DNA from 3 places in the Streptomyces sp. DSM 116793 genome. Region 2 is predicted to be linked to each of the others. Evidence: predicted binding sites of a transcription regulator. Region 2 holds the regulator's gene; each other region holds the start of a gene.
The links. Region 2 encodes HrcA, which represses chaperone genes, less so after heat shock. Its sites were predicted from a motif close to TTNGCACTCNGNNNNNCNGAGTGCNAA; they were not measured.
Positions count from the first base shown of each region.

Region 1: the regulator HrcA is predicted to act here: its motif matches at 3,950-3,976, upstream of ACSMXW_RS15015 (FmdB family zinc ribbon protein).
Region 3: the regulator HrcA is predicted to act here: its motif matches at 2,402-2,428, upstream of groES (co-chaperone GroES).

Region 1 covers NZ_CM170494.1:3,881,991-3,887,401, reverse strand. Annotated here, with positions in the region: gene ACSMXW_RS15035 (hypothetical protein) at 98-238, shown strand; gene ACSMXW_RS15030 (large conductance mechanosensitive channel protein MscL) at 405-833, opposite strand; gene ACSMXW_RS15025 (hypothetical protein) at 1,023-1,652, opposite strand; gene ACSMXW_RS15020 (S-methyl-5'-thioadenosine phosphorylase) at 2,204-3,055, opposite strand; gene ACSMXW_RS15015 (FmdB family zinc ribbon protein) at 3,582-3,938, opposite strand; gene ACSMXW_RS15010 (potassium/proton antiporter) at 4,327-5,411, opposite strand, start outside.
Region 2 covers NZ_CM170494.1:2,157,459-2,162,869, forward strand. Annotated here, with positions in the region: gene ACSMXW_RS09020 (16S rRNA (uracil(1498)-N(3))-methyltransferase) at 1-644, opposite strand, end outside; gene ACSMXW_RS09025 (nitronate monooxygenase) at 641-1,789, opposite strand; gene dnaJ (molecular chaperone DnaJ) at 1,868-3,007, opposite strand; gene hrcA (heat-inducible transcriptional repressor HrcA) at 3,008-4,024, opposite strand; gene ACSMXW_RS09040 (DUF3097 domain-containing protein) at 4,545-5,354, opposite strand; gene ACSMXW_RS09045 (MBL fold metallo-hydrolase) at 5,389-5,411, opposite strand, start outside.
Region 3 covers NZ_CM170494.1:5,591,251-5,596,661, forward strand. Annotated here, with positions in the region: gene ACSMXW_RS21990 (TetR/AcrR family transcriptional regulator) at 1-561, shown strand, start outside; gene ACSMXW_RS21995 (THUMP-like domain-containing protein) at 768-2,042, opposite strand; gene groES (co-chaperone GroES) at 2,575-2,883, shown strand; gene groL (chaperonin GroEL) at 3,077-4,702, shown strand; gene ACSMXW_RS22010 (SDR family NAD(P)-dependent oxidoreductase) at 5,007-5,411, opposite strand, start outside.

The DNA.
Region 1 (5,411 bases), 1.7 Mb from region 2:
GCAGACGCCTTCCGAGCCAGAGGGTCCGTCGCGTCCGGCGGCCGGGTCCGGTCCGAGGGCTTCCTCGGGCTCGACGGCCTCGGCCCGTCGGAAGGACATGATCGTCTTCGACGACCCGCTGTCGCAGCGGTCCTCCGACGACTCGGACCAGGGCTGGGGCGAGCGGCCCTCGGGAGGCGGCGACAGCGCCGCGGACCTCGCACGGTTCCTCGACGAGAAGCCGCCCCACCACAGCTGAACCCGGTGGCCCGGGCCCTCCCGCAGCCACCGGACGGCCTTCACCATGGGACGGCCGCGACGGCTGGGGTGGCCGCGATGGCCGCCACGGCAGCCCAAGAGGCCTGCGCGGCGGACGGTGGCCACCGGGCCGGCCCGCCCGCCGGGGGCCGTTAGCGGCCGGGCCGTTAGTGGCCGACGACGGGGCCGCCGCGCTGGGCCACCAGCTCGTCGCGGATCTGCTGGAGAACCTCCAGCTCGGTGATGTCCGAGGCATCCTTCGTGCCCTCCTTGGCGGCCCTCCGCGCCGCTTGCCGGGCGAGCACCCTGGACATCGGCAGCACCATGAGGAAGTAGACGACGGCCGCGGTGATCAGGAAGCTGAGGGCGGAGCTGAGCACCGTGCCCCACATGATGGGGACGCCCTCCGTGACCGTCCCCGTCTTGAGGTCGTACCGGCAGGGGTCCTTGAGACACGAGCTGTACTTGTCCAGGTCCTTGGTACCGAAGGCGCCGACGACCGGGTTGATGACGCCTTTCACCACGGAATTGACGATGTTGGTGAATGCGGTGCCGATGACCACCGCGACCGCCAGATCCACGACATTTCCGCGCATCAGGAAGGACTTGAAGCCCTGCCAGACGCTGGGCTCCTGGTTCACGCTCACCGAGAGGCCTTTCTTCACATGGGCAGCTTGTGGAGTAATCAGGTCCGCAACCTACGGCAGCGCGCGGGAGGCCTGTCCATTTCGCTGACTCATATGTGGGACTTGACACGGAAACGTCGTGCGCTGGGTACTGGAGCGTCAGCACAGTGTCACCGCCAGCCTTGCCGTGGCCCCGGCTCCGGCGAGCCGGGCGGCGGTCGGACGGGGTACGGAGAGTACGACCAGCGCGCCGGTGCCCACGCCGCCGTCCGTCGGCTCCGGCACCTCCACGACGCGGGCGCCCTCCGCCACCACCTGGGGCTGCCCGGTACCGCCAGGGCCCTGGGCGTCGGCCGCGATCACGTCCACCCTGTCGCCGGGGTGCAGCAGCCGGGCCGTGTCCGCGTCGGCGATGCGTACGGGGGCGGTCACCAGCTCGGGTGCCGGGTGTGCGGGGTGCCGGGCGGCCGGGTGGTCCCCGGGCTGCGGCCTCGCTCGGCCGGAGTCGGACGGTGCCGCCGCGACGAGGGCGGCCGCGGTCATCGCCAGACCGGCGGCCACGGCACGTCTGCGGTGGCGCAGTAGCCGGCGGAGCCGGGGGTGACCGGGACCCACCCGGACCGGGGCGAAGTGCGGCACCTCACATGTGGGCGGCGCGCCCCCGCCGCGGTCGCCCGCGGGGACGAACTGTGTGCCTCCGCGGTAGCTGCCGGCGGGGACGGGCTGTGCGCCTCTGCCGAGCGCGCTCGCGGTGGCCGCGGAGCTGGGCGGCGCGCCTCTGGAGGGCATGGCGTCCCCTCTGGAGGGCATGGCTTCCGGGGCCGCCCACGACGGCACGGGCCGCGCCGCCGCGGAGGTGCGAGGCTCCACCCGCGCTGCCGCCGCGAAGAGATCCGCGCGGCGGCCGGGAACGGAGAGAGAGGAGGAGGACGAGGAGCCGGGACCGGAGCGAGAGGAGCCGGAAGGAGAGGAGCCGGAGGGAGAGGAGTCGGGACCGGAAGGAGAGGAGCCGGAAGGAGAGGAATCGGGACCGGAAGGAGAGGAGCCGGAAGGAGAGGAATCGGGAGAGGACGAGGGGAACTGGGACATGACGACCACCGCCTGCGTAAGAGTCCGGAGAGGCCCTCCCACGATGCGGCGATCTGCCGGATCCCGCTGAGGCCCGTGGACAACTCACCGGTTGTGGATAACTTCCTCACCCGAAGGTGAGGCTCCGCCGCCCCGGCGCAGGAGGCGTGCCATCCGTCATGGCCGCGAGCCACTCAGGCGTTCACCGGCTCCGGCACCGTCACCGGGCTCCTCCCCCGCTCCGGCCTCACCGGTGCAGGCGGCACCGTGCCTCACGGCAGCACGATCCCCGTCTCCAGACCGTTCAGCGCACCGCCGCACAGGCACTCCCGGCCCGCCTCCGCCGGCAGTTCGGCCACCGCGTCGAACAGCACCGTGCGCAGCCGGCCCACATTGGCGGCGAACACCTTCAGCACCTCCTCGTGCACCACGCCCTCGCCGGTCTCGGCGCCCGCGTCCAGGTCGGTGACCAGGGTGATCGAGGTGTAGCAGAGCTCCAGCTCGCGGGCGAGTGCCGCCTCCGGGTGGCCGGTCATGCCGACGACGGACCAGCCCTGGGCCGCGTGCCAGCGGGACTCGGCACGGGTCGAGAAGCGGGGGCCCTCGACGACCACGAGGGTGCCGCCGTCCACCGGCTCCCAGTCGCGGCCGCGGGCCGCCTTGACGGCGATCCGGCGCCCGGTCGGGCAGTAGGGGTCGGCGAGGGACACGTGGACCACCTTCGGGGTCGTGCCGTCCGGCAGCGGCTCCCCGTCGAAGTAGCTGTTCGCCCGGCTCTTCGTGCGGTCCACGAGCTGATCGGGAACGAGGAGGGTGCCCGGCCCGTACTCGGGCTGCAGACCCCCCACGGCGCACGGGGCCAGCACCTGGCGGACGCCCACGGCGCGCAGCGCCCACAGGTTCGCGCGGTAGTTGATCCGGTGCGGGGGCAGGTGGTGGCCGCGGCCGTGCCGGGGGAGAAAGGCCACCCGGCGGCCCGCGACCTCACCCACGAAGAGCGAGTCGCTCGGCGCCCCGTAAGGGGTGTCCACCTGGACCTCGGTGACGTCCTCGATGAAGGAGTAGAAGCCGGAGCCGCCGATGACACCGATCTCGGCCTGCGTCGCGTTCGCCTTGTTCGCCATGGTCAGCACAGTATCCGGACAAGATTGCGACCGAGACCCGCCGTGGGAACGGCCGGGTCTCGTGAGGACTGCCACCGCGGTCCCGCGGGCACCGGCGCACCGACGGCCCACCAAGGAAGGAGCACGGGGAGGCACGCAACCGCCCGCTGCGCCGCCGAAGAACTCCTGAGCCGCAGACGAGCGGCTCGGCGGGCCCGGCCGACGGGCTACCAAGCGGGCCGAGAAGCCGATCCGCCGATGAACCGGCCCATCGACGGGCCGATCCGCCGGTCCACCGACGAGCCGACCCACCGACGAGCCGCTCCGCCGACGAGCCGGTCCGCCGACCCACCGACGAGCCGCTCCGCCGACGAGCCGGTCCGCCGACCCACCGACGAGCCGCTCCGCCGATGAGCTGCTGACCCCGAGAAGCCGCTCGGCCAGCCCGCTGACGAGGCGATGGACTACTGAGCCAGAGGGAGCTGCACGGCCAGCCCGCCGCGAAGGCGCCCCGCGGCTGCCGAGCCCCGGTCCGGCCCCCGCGCCGCTAAGCCGCCGAAGAACTGGTGCTGGTGCTTGAGGACGACGACGAGCCGGAGTCCTTCGAGCCCGATCCCGACCCCGAACCCGAACCCGAGCCGGATCCGGACGAGGAGGAAGCCGAGTCCGAGGAGGAGCCCGACGTCTTCGACCCGGACGACGACTTCGAGGACGACCCGTTGGACGAGCTACGGCTGTCGTTCCGGTAGAAGCCCGATCCCTTGAAGACGATGCCGACGGCGGAGAACACCTTCTTCAGGCGGCCACCGCAGTTGGGGCACTCGGTCAGGGCGTCGTCGGTGAACTTCTGCACCGCCTCGAGGCCCTCGCCGCACTCGGTGCACTGGTACTGATAGGTCGGCACTGGTCTTCCTCCTGGCACTCTCACTCGTTGAGTGCTAACGACGGTCCATAGTGACGTATTCCGCGGTGGGAGTCCACTGCCATGGGGGCGCGGTGATCCACGCCACGCGCGCGGGGGACGTGCGGGGGAGCCCCCTCCGCGCACCGCGGAGCCGCCGCCGCGCGCTCCACCCAGGTTGATGCCCAGGCCGGCGCCCAGGTCGGCGCCCAGGCCGGCGCCCAGGCCGGCGCCCAGGTCGGCGCCCTGGCCGGCGGCCTGATCGGCGCCCTGGCCGGCGGCCTGATCGGCGCCCTGGCCGGCGGCCTGATCGGGGCCCGTTCACGGGCCGGCCAGTGGCCTGGTCGGCGCCCCGCTCAGCGGCCCAGCCACCAGCCCGGTCGACGACCGGTCAGTGGCCCCGCGCGGGCCCCCGGCGATCGCCCTGCTCTCCACCGGTCCCCAGCCACCCGGCGAGCTTGCCGCCGCGGGCGACCGCGCGCAGTCGGCGTTCCGCGGCGTCCCGCACCGGGTCCGTCGCCACCACCAGGAGCTCGTCGCCCTGCCGCAGCAGGGTGGTGGGCAGCGGGACGAACGAGGCGCCGTCGCGCACCACCAGGGTGACCGCGGAGCCCAGGGGGAGCCGCAGCTCGTTGATCTCGACGCCGTTCATCCGGGAGCCCTCGGGGATCGACACCGACAGCAGATGGCCGCGCAGCCGCTCCAGGGGCGCCGCCTCGATGCCGAGGTCGGCCGCGCCCTCCTCGTCGCCCAGGTGCAGCTTTCTGGCCAGCCAGGGCAGGGTCGGGCCCTGGACGAGGGTGTAGACCACCACCAGGACGAAGACCATGTTGAAGATCCGGCGGCTGTCGTGGACGCCGGTCACCATCGGGATGGTGGCCAGGATGATGGGCACGGCGCCGCGCAGCCCGGCCCACGACAGCAGGGCCTTCTCCCGCCACGGCATGCGGAACGGCAGCAGACTGAACACGACGCCCACGGGCCGGGCCACCACCGTCAGCACCAGGCCGATGATCAGCGCGGGCAGGATGTCGTCCACCAGGTCGTGCGGGGTGGCCAGCAGTCCGAGCAGGACGAACATGCCGATCTGCGCCATCCAGCCGAGCCCTTCGGCGAAGCCCCGGGTGGCGGGCCAGTGCGGCAGCCGGGAGTTGCCCAGCAGCACCGCCGCGAGGTACACGGCGAGGAAGCCGCTGCCGTGCGCCAGCGCGCCGGCGGCGTACGCGGTGACGGCGATCGCCAGCACCGCGATCGGATAGAGGCCGGAGGCGGGCAGGGCCACCCTCCGCAGGCCGTAGGCGCCCATCCAGGCGACGGCGATCCCGATCGCGGCGCCGATCGCGAGCTCCATGGCGATCTCTCCCAGCAGCGCGTACCAGTGCTCCACGGGGCCCCTGCTGGAGAAGGCCACCACAAGGATGACGACAGGGGCGTCGTTGAAGCCCGACTCGGCCTCCAGGACGCCGGTGATGCGGG
Region 2 (5,411 bases):
ACGAGCACGATCTCGCCGCTCGCGGGCAGCGCGGTGGTGGCCAGCGGCTCCCCGGGGTGGCCGGGGTCCTCGTGCAGCACGACGGCCAGGGCGGCGCGCCCCAGCAGCGCCGCCACCTGCTTGCCCGTCATCGCCTCGGTGACCTCCGGGAACCGCACCCGGCGCGCCTGCTTCCCGGACTCGCGGGCGGTCGCCCGCCACTTGCCGAGCGCCTTGAGGCCCCGCTCCCCCTTCCACTGGGTGACGCAGCGCTCCGCCGACCAGGGCACGATCGCGTCGACCCCGGTCTCCGTCATGGTCTCCACGGCCCGCTCGCCGCGGTCGCCCTTGGGCAGGGCCTGGACGACGGTGATGCGGGGCTCGGGGGCGGGTTCCTGGCGTACGGGGCCCCTGCCGAGCACCAGTCGGTCCTTGCCCTCGGTGCCGAGCACGACGCAGGCGGCCCAGTGCCCGGCGCCGTCCGTGAGCACGGCCTCCTCGCCTGGCCGCAGCCGCTTCACGGAGACGGCGTGCCGACCCTCGGGCCCGTCGAGCACGTACCGGGGGCCCTCGGCGGGGCCCGGGGCGGCCGGGAGGGGATCGCCGGGGGAGCCGGCGCCCTCGGGCGCGCCGAGGTCTTGGGCGACGAAGACGGGCGCCGTCACGCCACACCGCCGTCGTGGTCCACGGTGTCCGCGGGCGCGTCGGGCGGTGCGAGGTGCCCCGGTCTGCGGGGCGGCGCCCAGGCGGCCGTCCTGGCGTCGTCCAGCTCCGCGGCCAGCACCTCCACGAGCCGGCCGGCAGGCAGCTCGCGGGACATCCGGTAGCCCTGGCCCGCCCACAGCGGCATGCCCTGCTGATCGCCGGCCTCCGCGGCGGCGCGGCGCAGCGGCGCGGTCAGGTGGTGCACCTGCGGATAGGCGGCGGGGGCGTACGGGCCGTGCTCCCGCATGAAGCGGTTGACCAGGCTCCGGGCGGGGCGGCCGGTGAAGGCGCGGGTGAGTTCGGTATGGGCGAAGAGGGAGCCGGTGACGGCCTCCTTGTGCAGCGGGTGGGCGCCCGATTCGGGGGTGACGAGGAAGGCCGTGCCGAGCTGTCCGGCGACGGCCCCGGCGGCGAGCACCGCGGCGATCTGTGTGCCGCGCATCAGCCCGCCCGCGGCGATCAGCGGTACGCGCACCGCCTCGCGGGCCTCGGCGACCAGGGTGAGCAGCCCGTAGCCGGCGCCGTCACGCTCGGGCTGGTCGCGGTGGGTGCCCTGGTGGCCGCCCGCCTCGACGCCCTGGAGGCAGACCGCGTCGGCGCCGGCCTGCTCGGCGGCGCGGGCCTCCTCGGGGGTGGTGGCGGTCACCACGGTGACGGTGCCGGCCCGGGCGAGGGCGGCGAGCACCTCGTCCTTGGGGCAGCCGAAGGTGAACGAGACCACGGGCACCGGGTCGTCGAGCAGGACGGCGAGCTTGGCGTCGTAGCCGTCGTCGCGGTTGCAGTCCGGGTCGCCGAGGTCCGTCTCGTACCAGGAGGCCTCACCGGCGAGCTGCTCCCGGTAGACGTCGATGGCGGCCGGGTCCGCGTACTCGGGCTGCGGGAGGAAGAGGTTGACGCCGAAGGGCCGGTCGGTGAGCCCGCGCACCTGCTTGATCTCGTGGTACATCCCGTCGGCGGTCTTGTAGCCGGCGGCGAGGAAACCGAGCCCTCCGGCCTCGCAGACGGCGGCGGTCAGCCGCGGACAGGAGGCGCCGCCCGCCATCGGAGCCTGCACGATCGGGAGGGCGTCCGGTGAGGAGAGGAGATCGGTCAGTGCGGAGGACATGACCGCATGGTGTCACGTCCCCCACACAAGTCCGAAACCAGCCTTACGCACGGCATATGCCCTGGTCACCGACCGACGTCATCGGCCGTTGAAGGCGTCCTTCAGCCGGGAGAACAGGCCCTGCTGGCCTGGCTGGAACTGTCCGGTCGGACGCTCCTCGCCGCGGAGTTTGGCCAGCTCCCTGAGCAGTCGCTCCTGCTCGGGGTCGAGCTTGGCGGGGGTCTGCACCTCGACGTGCACGATCAGGTCACCGCGGCCGCCGCCCCGCAGGTGGGTGATGCCCCGGCCGTGCAGCGGGATCGACTGGCCGGACTGGGTGCCGGGCCGGATGTCGACCTCCTCCAGGCCGTCCAGGGTCTCCAGCGGCACCTTGGTGCCGAGTGCGCCCGCGGTCATGGGGATGGTGACCGTGCAGTGCAGGTCGTCGCCGCGGCGCTGGAAGACCTGGTGGGGCAGTTCGTGGATCTCCACGTAGAGGTCGCCCGCCGGGCCGCCGCCCGGGCCGACCTCGCCCTCGCCGGCGAGCTGGATCCGGGTGCCGTTGTCGACGCCCGCGGGGATCTTGACGGTGAGGGTGCGGCGGGAGCGGATGCGGCCGTCGCCCGCGCACTCCGGGCAGGGGGTGGGCACGACGGTGCCGAAGCCCTGGCACTGCGGGCAGGGCCTGGAGGTCATGACCTGGCCCAGGAAGGACCGGGTGACCTGCGAGACCTCGCCGCGGCCACGGCACATGTCACAGGTCTGCGCCGTGGTGCCGGGCGCGGCACCCTCGCCGTTGCAGGTGGAGCAGACGACGGCCGTGTCGACCTGGATGTCCTTGGTGGTGCCGAAGGCCGCCTCGTTGAGCTCGATCTCCAGCCTTATCATCGCGTCCTGGCCGCGCCGCGTACGCGACCTGGGCCCACGCTGGGACGCCGTTCCGAAGAAGGCGTCCATGATGTCGGAGAAGTTGCCGAAGCCGCCCGCGCCGAAGCCGCCGGGGCCGCCGGCACCGCCCGTCTGGGACAGCGGGTCCCCGCCGAGGTCGTAGACCTGCTTCTTCTGCGGGTCCGACAACACCTCGTAGGCGGCGTTGATCTCCTTGAACCGCTCCTGCGTCTTCGGATCGGGATTGACGTCCGGGTGCAGCTCGCGGGCGAGCCGCCGGAACGCCTTCTTGATCTCGTCCTGGGACGCGTCTCGGCGTACGCCTAGTACGGCGTAGTAATCCGTGGCCACTTACGACTCCGCCAGGATCTGTCCGACGTAACGTGCCACTGCGCGTACTGCTCCCATCGTTCCCGGGTAGTCCATGCGGGTCGGTCCTACCACGCCGAGCTTGGCGACTGCCTCTGAGCCCGAACCGTAGCCGACCGAGACCACGGACGTGGAGTTGAGTCCCTCGTGCGCGTTCTCATGACCGATCCGTACCGTCATGCCGGAGTCCGTGGACTCGCCGAGCAGCTTGAGGAGCACGACCTGCTCCTCAAGGGCCTCCAGCACCGGCCGGATGGTGAGGGGGAAATCATGGCCGAAACGGGTGAGGTTGGCGGTGCCGCCGATCATCAGCCGCTCCTCGGTGTCCTCCACCAGGGTCTCCAGCAGGGTGGAGAGCACGGTCTGGACGGTGCCGCGGTCCTCGGCCTCGAAGGCCTCCGGCAGGTCCTGCACGAGCTGCGGCACGTCCGCGAAGCGACGGCCGCCGATCCGGCTGTTCAGCCTCGCGCGCAGGTCGGCGAGCGAGGTCTCGCCGAACGGCGCGGGGCAGTCCACCATGCGCTGCTCGACCCGGCCGGTGTCCGTGATCAGCACCAGCATCAGCCGCGCCGGGGCCATCGACAGCAGCTCCACGTGCCGCACCGTGGAACGGGTCAGCGACGGGTACTGCACGACGGCGACCTGGCGGGTGAGCTGGGCGAGCAGCCGGACCGTGCGGGCCACGACGTCGTCGAGGTCCACGGCGCCGTCCAGGAAGTTCTGGATGGCGCGGCGCTCCGGCGCGGTCATCGGCTTGACGCCGGCGAGCTTGTCCACGAAGAGGCGGTAGCCCTTGTCCGTGGGGATCCGGCCCGCGCTGGTGTGCGGCTGGGCGATGTAGCCCTCGTCCTCCAGGGCGGCCATGTCATTGCGTACGGTCGCCGGTGAGACGCCGAGGTTGTGACGCTCGGTGAGCGCCTTGGAGCCCACCGGCTCCTCGGTGCCGACGTAGTCCTGGACGATGGCGCGCAGCACCTCGAGCCTGCGTTCACTGAGCATCGCGCACCTCCAGCTCTGTCCGTCCGGACCCTTCGTCCGGCCTCGCACACCCGGCCCCTACGTCCGGTCTCCCCACCCTGGGCCCCGCCCATCCCTGACTCGCCGGGACCGGTCACCCCCTGGCACTCGCCGCTCAGGAGTGCCAATTTTTACTCGCCCAGTGTACGGCTCACGGGTGCTGCGGGGGCAAGGCGGCGGCGCCGTGGCCCGAACAGGGGCGCGGGGCCGCGTCCTGGGGCCCCTCCCACACCGCCAGGGCAGTGGGGGAGGCTCCGAGCCGCGGCCGTGTCCGGCAGCCACGTCCGCGCGGGCGCGAGCGACCGGGCCGCGGAGGGACCGCTGCTGGGCGTGTAGGCAGCAGGTCCGCGCGGGCGCGAGCGACCGCCACCGGCCGGTGGCCCGGCCACGACCGGGACGGCCCCTGTGGACGGCGGCGGGGCGACGGCTTCCCGTGGGCCCGTCGCTGAAGTCCCCGTGCCCGTGTCGGGGCGTGGTCGGCGCCCCGAGAGGCCGCGGCCCTTCACGACGGTGGGGCCGTGACGAAGTCGATCAGCTCCTCCACGCGGCCCAGAAGCGCCGGCTCCAGATCCTTGTAGCTGCGCACCCGGGACAGGATGCGCTGCCAGGCCGCGCCGGTGTTCTCCGGCCAGCCGAGCGCACGGCAGACGCCCTTCTTCCAGTCCTGGCCGTGCGGCACGCGGGGCCAGGCGGGGATGCCCACGGAGGACGGTTTCACCGCCTCCCAGACGTCGATGTACGGGTGACCGACGACCAGGGCGTGCGGACCGGACACGGACGCCGCGATCCGGGACTCCTTGGTGCCGGGCAGCAGGTGGTCGACGAGGACGCCGAGCCGGGCGCCGGGCCCGGGGCCGAAGGCCTCGACGATCGCCGGGAGGTCGTCCACGCCCTCCAGGTACTCGACCACCACACCCTCGATGCGCAGGTCGTCGCCCCACACCTTCTCGACGAGCTCGGCGTCGTGGCGGCCCTCCACGTAGATGCGCCCCGCACGGGCGACGCGGGCCCGGGCGCCCGGCACGGCGAGGGACCCGGAGGCGGTGCGGGCCCGCCCCGCGGGCGCGCCGGCGGCGGGCCGCACCAGGGTCACCGGCCTGCCCTCCAGCAGGAAGCCGCGGGGGTGCAGGGGAAACGCGCGGTGCTTGCCGAAGCGGTCCTCCAGCGTGACCGTACCCGCCTCGCAGCGGATCACGGCACCGCAGAACCCGGTCCCCGCCTCCTCCACCACGAGCCCCGGCTCCGCGGGCACCTCGGGTGCGGGCTGCTGCTTCTTCCAGGGCGGCGTGAGGTCCGGTGAGTACTGGCGCATTCGGCCGACGATAGAAGAGGCGGCGGCGCGGCGGTCACGACACGCCGAAACGCAGGG
Region 3 (5,411 bases), 3.4 Mb from region 2:
TCGCGCGAGGAGATCCTGCTGGAGCTGCTGGACGTGGAGTCCCGGGCATGGCTGGACGACCTGGCGGGGACGCTGCCCGCGCCGGCCGGGCCGGAGGCCTCCGGGGCCGGCGGTGACGGCTCACCCACGGCGCGCGGCGACCGACTGGCCGCCGCGCTGGCCACCTCCCTGGCGGGCCGCCCGGTGCTCTGCGACCTGGCCAGCGCCCAGGCGGCCGTCCTGGAGCGCAACGTCTCCCCGCGCGTCGCCCTGGCCTACAAGCGCGCCGCCGTCGCGAACGCCCGCCTGCTGGCCGGCCTGGTGCGCCGCTGCGTCCCCGAGCTGAGCGAGCACGACGCGCTCCGTTTCGCCGGTGTGGTCAGGCTCACCGTCGGCTCCGTGTGGACCCACGCCCACCCGTCCCCCGCCATGCAGGCCGCCTACGACGCCGACCCCGGCCTCGCCGCCCTGCGCATGGACTTCACGGACACGCTCCGGCAGGTGCTCGAGGTCGTCATGGCCGGACTGCTGGCCCGGAAGGACGCCCCCGGCGCCGCTGGCCCGGGGCGCGGCCGCACGTAAGGGTGCGGCGCCGAGGTGCGCGGGGAACGGGGGTGCCTCCGCGGGTACCGCCCACGCCTTCACGGCAGTGGCGGAGCCGTTGAGGCGGTGGGGAGCGGCGGGCCCGGACGGCACCGGCGGTTCGCCACCGCCCTGAAGGGGGTGTTTCCGTCGCGTCCGGGCCGGCGGGCGGGAGCCGACACGGCGCTCGGGCGAGGGCACCGGGCTCAGGCGGGCTGCCCGATGAGCATGGCCGGGGCACCCGCGAGCCGGGTCAGGAAGACCGTTGCCGCGTGCGGGCCCTGGGGCCTGACCTTGCGGCGCAGCTCCTCCGGCTCGATCGCGGAGCCGCGCTTCTTCACGGTGAGCGTGCCCACGCCCCGGTCGCGCAGCAGCGCCCTGAGCCGCTTCAGGTTGAACGGCAGCGCGTCGGTGATCTCGTAGGCGGTGGCGAACGGGGTGGGGCGCAGCTCGTCCGCCGTCACATACGCGATGGTCGCGTCCAGCAGCCCGCCGCCCACCTCCCGCGCCACCTCGGCCACCAGGTGGGCGCGGATGACGGCGCCGTCGGGCTCGTACACATAGCGCCCCGGCGGGCGGACACCGGGGTCCGGCGGCAGGGCGGACAGCGGGGCGCTCAGCGAGACGGGCCGCGCGCCCCGCGGCGCCCCGAGAAGCGTGGCGCGGCGGCCGGGCGGCGCCCCGGTGCCGAACCACAGCACCGCCTCCTTCACCTCACCCGCGTCCGAGATCCACTCCGTCTCGACGCCCTCGGGAATCGCCTCGTACGGGATGCCTGGCGCCGTCTTCAGCGCCGCGCACGGCGCACGCCGCGCCGTCTCGACGGCCCAGGACAGCGGCGGTGAGTAGTCCTCCGGCCGGAAGATCCGGCCCCGGCCGCCCCGCCCCGCCCCACCGCCCCCCTCGGCGAAGGCCCTTCGGGCCGCCCCCTGGAAGCGGCGCGCGGGATCGGCGAACACGGCGTCGTACGGCGCCGTGTCGGCCTCCGTGACGTCCGCCTCGACGACCTCGATGCGGTCGGCGAGGCCCAGCGCCTCCGCGTTGGCCCGCGCCACGGCGCACGCCAGCGGCGAGCGGTCGACGGCGCGCACGGTGATGCCCGCGCGCGCCAGGGCGATGGCGTCGCCGCCGATCCCGCAGCACAGATCGGCCACGGACCGCACCCCCAGCGCACGGAACCGCTCCGCGCGGTGCGCCGCGACACTGCCGCGGGTCGCCTGCTCCACGCCGTCCGCCGTGAAGAACATCCGGTGGGCGTCCGCCGCCCCGAACTTCGCCTCGGCGCGCCGTCGCAGCCGGGCCTGGGTGAGGGCCGCGGAGACCAGGTCCGGGGGGTGCGACCGGCGCAGCCGGGTCGCCGCGGCCAGCTCCTCGCCCGGCCGGACGTCCCGTACCTCGTCGAGCAGGGCGCGGCCCTCGGCGGTGCGCAGGGCGGCGAGCCGGTCCACCGCGTGGTTCACCTCGTCGTTCACCCGGCCCATTGTGGGCCAGCCGGACCACCGGGCTCGCCCCGGTGGTCCGCGGGCGCCCCCGGGGCCGTCCGCGCGGTTCCCCGCGCCCCCCGCGGAGGCGCCCCGGATGGAGTACCGGGGAGCGGAGCATGTGCTGCGTCCGGGGGATATCGCGCCCAGCCGTGTCCGCGGCCGCGGGCGGCGCGGCACCATGCCGGACAGCGCTCGGCGCGGCACCATGCCGGACAGCGCTGTGCCCACCGCCGGGGACGGCGGCCTCCCGGGGGTACGCGGTGGCCGGGCCGGGGGACCGCGCCTGAACGGGACGTCCGAAGGAGCGGGCCGGGGGCGCGCGGGGAGGGGCCCGGAAGGGCGCGTCCCGCGTGGCGTTGGCACTCCGCTTGACCGAGTGCTAATCCCGGTCATAGTCTCGGCTCTGGCACTCCACAATGGAGAGTGCCAACGAAGCGACGGGCAGGTCCGGCACCCGCGACGACGGATCCACCTGGTCGCCACCTCAGACAGTCAACCCCGTGAGATCTCCGAAGGGGGAGGTCGGATCGTGACGACCGCCAGCACCAAGGTTGCCATCAAGCCGCTCGAGGACCGCATCGTGGTCCAGCCGCTGGACGCAGAGCAGACCACGGCCTCGGGCCTGGTCATTCCGGACACCGCGAAGGAGAAGCCCCAGGAGGGCGTCGTCCTGGCCGTCGGCCCGGGCCGTTTCGAGAACGGCGAGCGCCTGCCGCTCGACGTGAAGGACGGCGACGTCGTGCTCTACAGCAAGTACGGCGGCACCGAGGTCAAGTACAACGGCGAGGACTACCTCGTCCTCTCGGCGCGCGACGTCCTCGCGATCGTCGAGAAGTAAGAAGACGACACACCGGGTGAGGGGTCCGGGACCCCCGAGTCCCGTCCCGACCCCCACGTTTCGCATGTGACTGCGCCCCTGGCCCCCGCGACGACAAGAAGCCGGGCGCCCGGGGCGCAGTCGGCTTTCCCCGCGATGGCGGCCGTTCACGGCAGCGGCCCAGGATCGCAACCGAGAGGACTGAAACGCTCCCATGGCGAAGATTCTTAAGTTCGACGAGGACGCCCGTCGCGCCCTCGAACGCGGCGTCAACAAGCTGGCCGACACGGTCAAGGTGACCATCGGCCCCAAGGGCCGCAATGTCGTCATCGACAAGAAGTTCGGCGCGCCGACCATCACCAACGACGGCGTGACCATCGCCCGTGAGGTGGAGATCGACGACCCGTACGAGAACCTCGGCGCCCAGCTGGTGAAGGAGGTGGCGACCAAGACCAACGACATCGCGGGTGACGGCACCACCACCGCCACCGTGCTCGCGCAGGCGCTGGTCAAGGAGGGCCTGCGCAACGTCGCCGCGGGTGCCTCCCCGGCCGCGCTGAAGAAGGGCATCGACGCGGCCGTCAAGGCCGTCTCCGACGACCTGCTCGCCTCGGCCCGCCCGATCGACGAGAAGTCCGACATCGCCGCCGTCGCCGCGCTCTCCGCGCAGGACCAGCAGGTCGGCGAGCTGATCGCCGAGGCGATGGACAAGGTCGGCAAGGACGGCGTCATCACCGTCGAGGAGTCCAACACCTTCGGTCTCGAACTGGACTTCACCGAGGGCATGGCCTTCGACAAGGGCTACCTGTCGCCGTACTTCGTCACGGACCAGGAGCGCATGGAGGCCGTCCTCGACGACCCGTACATCCTGATCCACCAGGGCAAGATCTCCGCCATCGCGGACCTGCTGCCGCTGCTGGAGAAGGTCATCCAGGCCAACTCCTCCAAGCCGCTGCTGATCATCGCGGAGGACGTCGAGGGTGAGGCCCTGTCCACCCTGGTCGTCAACAAGATCCGCGGCACCTTCAACGCCGTCGCGGTGAAGGCCCCCGGCTTCGGCGACCGCCGCAAGGCGATGCTCGGCGACATGGCCACCCTCACCGGTGCCACCGTCATCGCCGAGGAGGTCGGCCTCAAGCTCGACCAGGTCGGCCTCGACGTGCTCGGCACCGCTCGCCGCGTCACCGTCACCAAGGACGACACCACCATCGTCGACGGCGGCGGCAAGGGCGAGGACGTCCAGGCCCGGATCGCCCAGATCAAGGCCGAGATCGAGACCACCGACTCCGACTGGGACCGCGAGAAGCTCCAGGAGCGCCTCGCGAAGCTGGCCGGCGGCGTGTGCGTGATCAAGGTCGGCGCCGCCACCGAGGTGGAGCTGAAGGAGAAGAAGCACCGCCTGGAGGACGCCATCTCCGCGACCCGCGCCGCGGTCGAGGAGGGCATCGTCTCCGGTGGTGGCTCCGCGCTGGTGCACGCCGCCAAGGTGCTCGAGGGCAGCCTCGGCAAGGAGGGCGACGAGGCCACCGGTGTCGCCGTCGTCCGCCGCGCCGTGGTCGAGCCGCTGCGCTGGATCGCCGAGAACGCCGGCCTGGAGGGCTACGTCATCGCCTCCAAGGTCGCCGAGCTCGGCAAGGGCGAGGGCTACAACGCCGCGAGCGGTGAGTACGGCGACCTGGTCAAGCAGGGCGTCATCGACCCGGTCAAGGTCACCCGCTCCGCGCTGGAGAACGCCGCGTCGATCGCCTCGCTGCTGCTGACGACCGAGACGCTGGTCGTCGAGAAGCCGGCGGAGGAGGAGTCCGAGGCCGGCGGCCACGGGCACAGCCACGCCCACTGAGCGGTCCCGGTACCCCGGCACCCGACCGAGGCCCGGCACCCCCGTTCCCGGGGGTGCCGGGCCTCCGGCTTTCCCGGCGCGGGGGGACGGGTGGTGGGTGCGTAGTTCCCCGCGCGCCTGGGTGGGCTGGGCCCAGCCGTGTGTGAGGGCTCGTCCGGGAAGGGGCGCGGGGAACTACGCGATCAGCCCCGACGAGGCGCGTCGCGTCGTCACCCTCCCAAGGGGGCTGTTTCACTCGCAGCCGGGCCACCGGCGGGCGGTGGGGTGCGGGCCCGGTTCCCCGTGTCCTAAGGGCGCGCCGTGCTCAGCGTGGGCCGTACGAGCGGCCCGTCCTGGACGCGATGCCGCCGAGCAACCGGCGAGGGGTCAGTCTCGCAAGGCCCATGAGGGCCTTGTAGCGGGGATCCGGAATCGACACGGTCCGCCCACGCGCGAGGTCGGCGAGAGCCGCATCCACCACCTTGTCCGCGTCGAGCCACATCCAGTTGGGGATGCTGCCGGTGTCCATACCGGCCCGCTCGTGGAACTCCGTACGGACGAACCCGGGGCACAACGCCATCATCCTGACGCCCGACCCGGCCAGGTCCCGCGCCGCGCCCTCGGTGAACTGCACCACCCACGCCTTGGACGCACCGTAGGTCCCGCGGGGCACGAACGCGGCGACCGACGAGACGTTGACGATGGCACCGCGGCGCCGCTCCCGCATCGG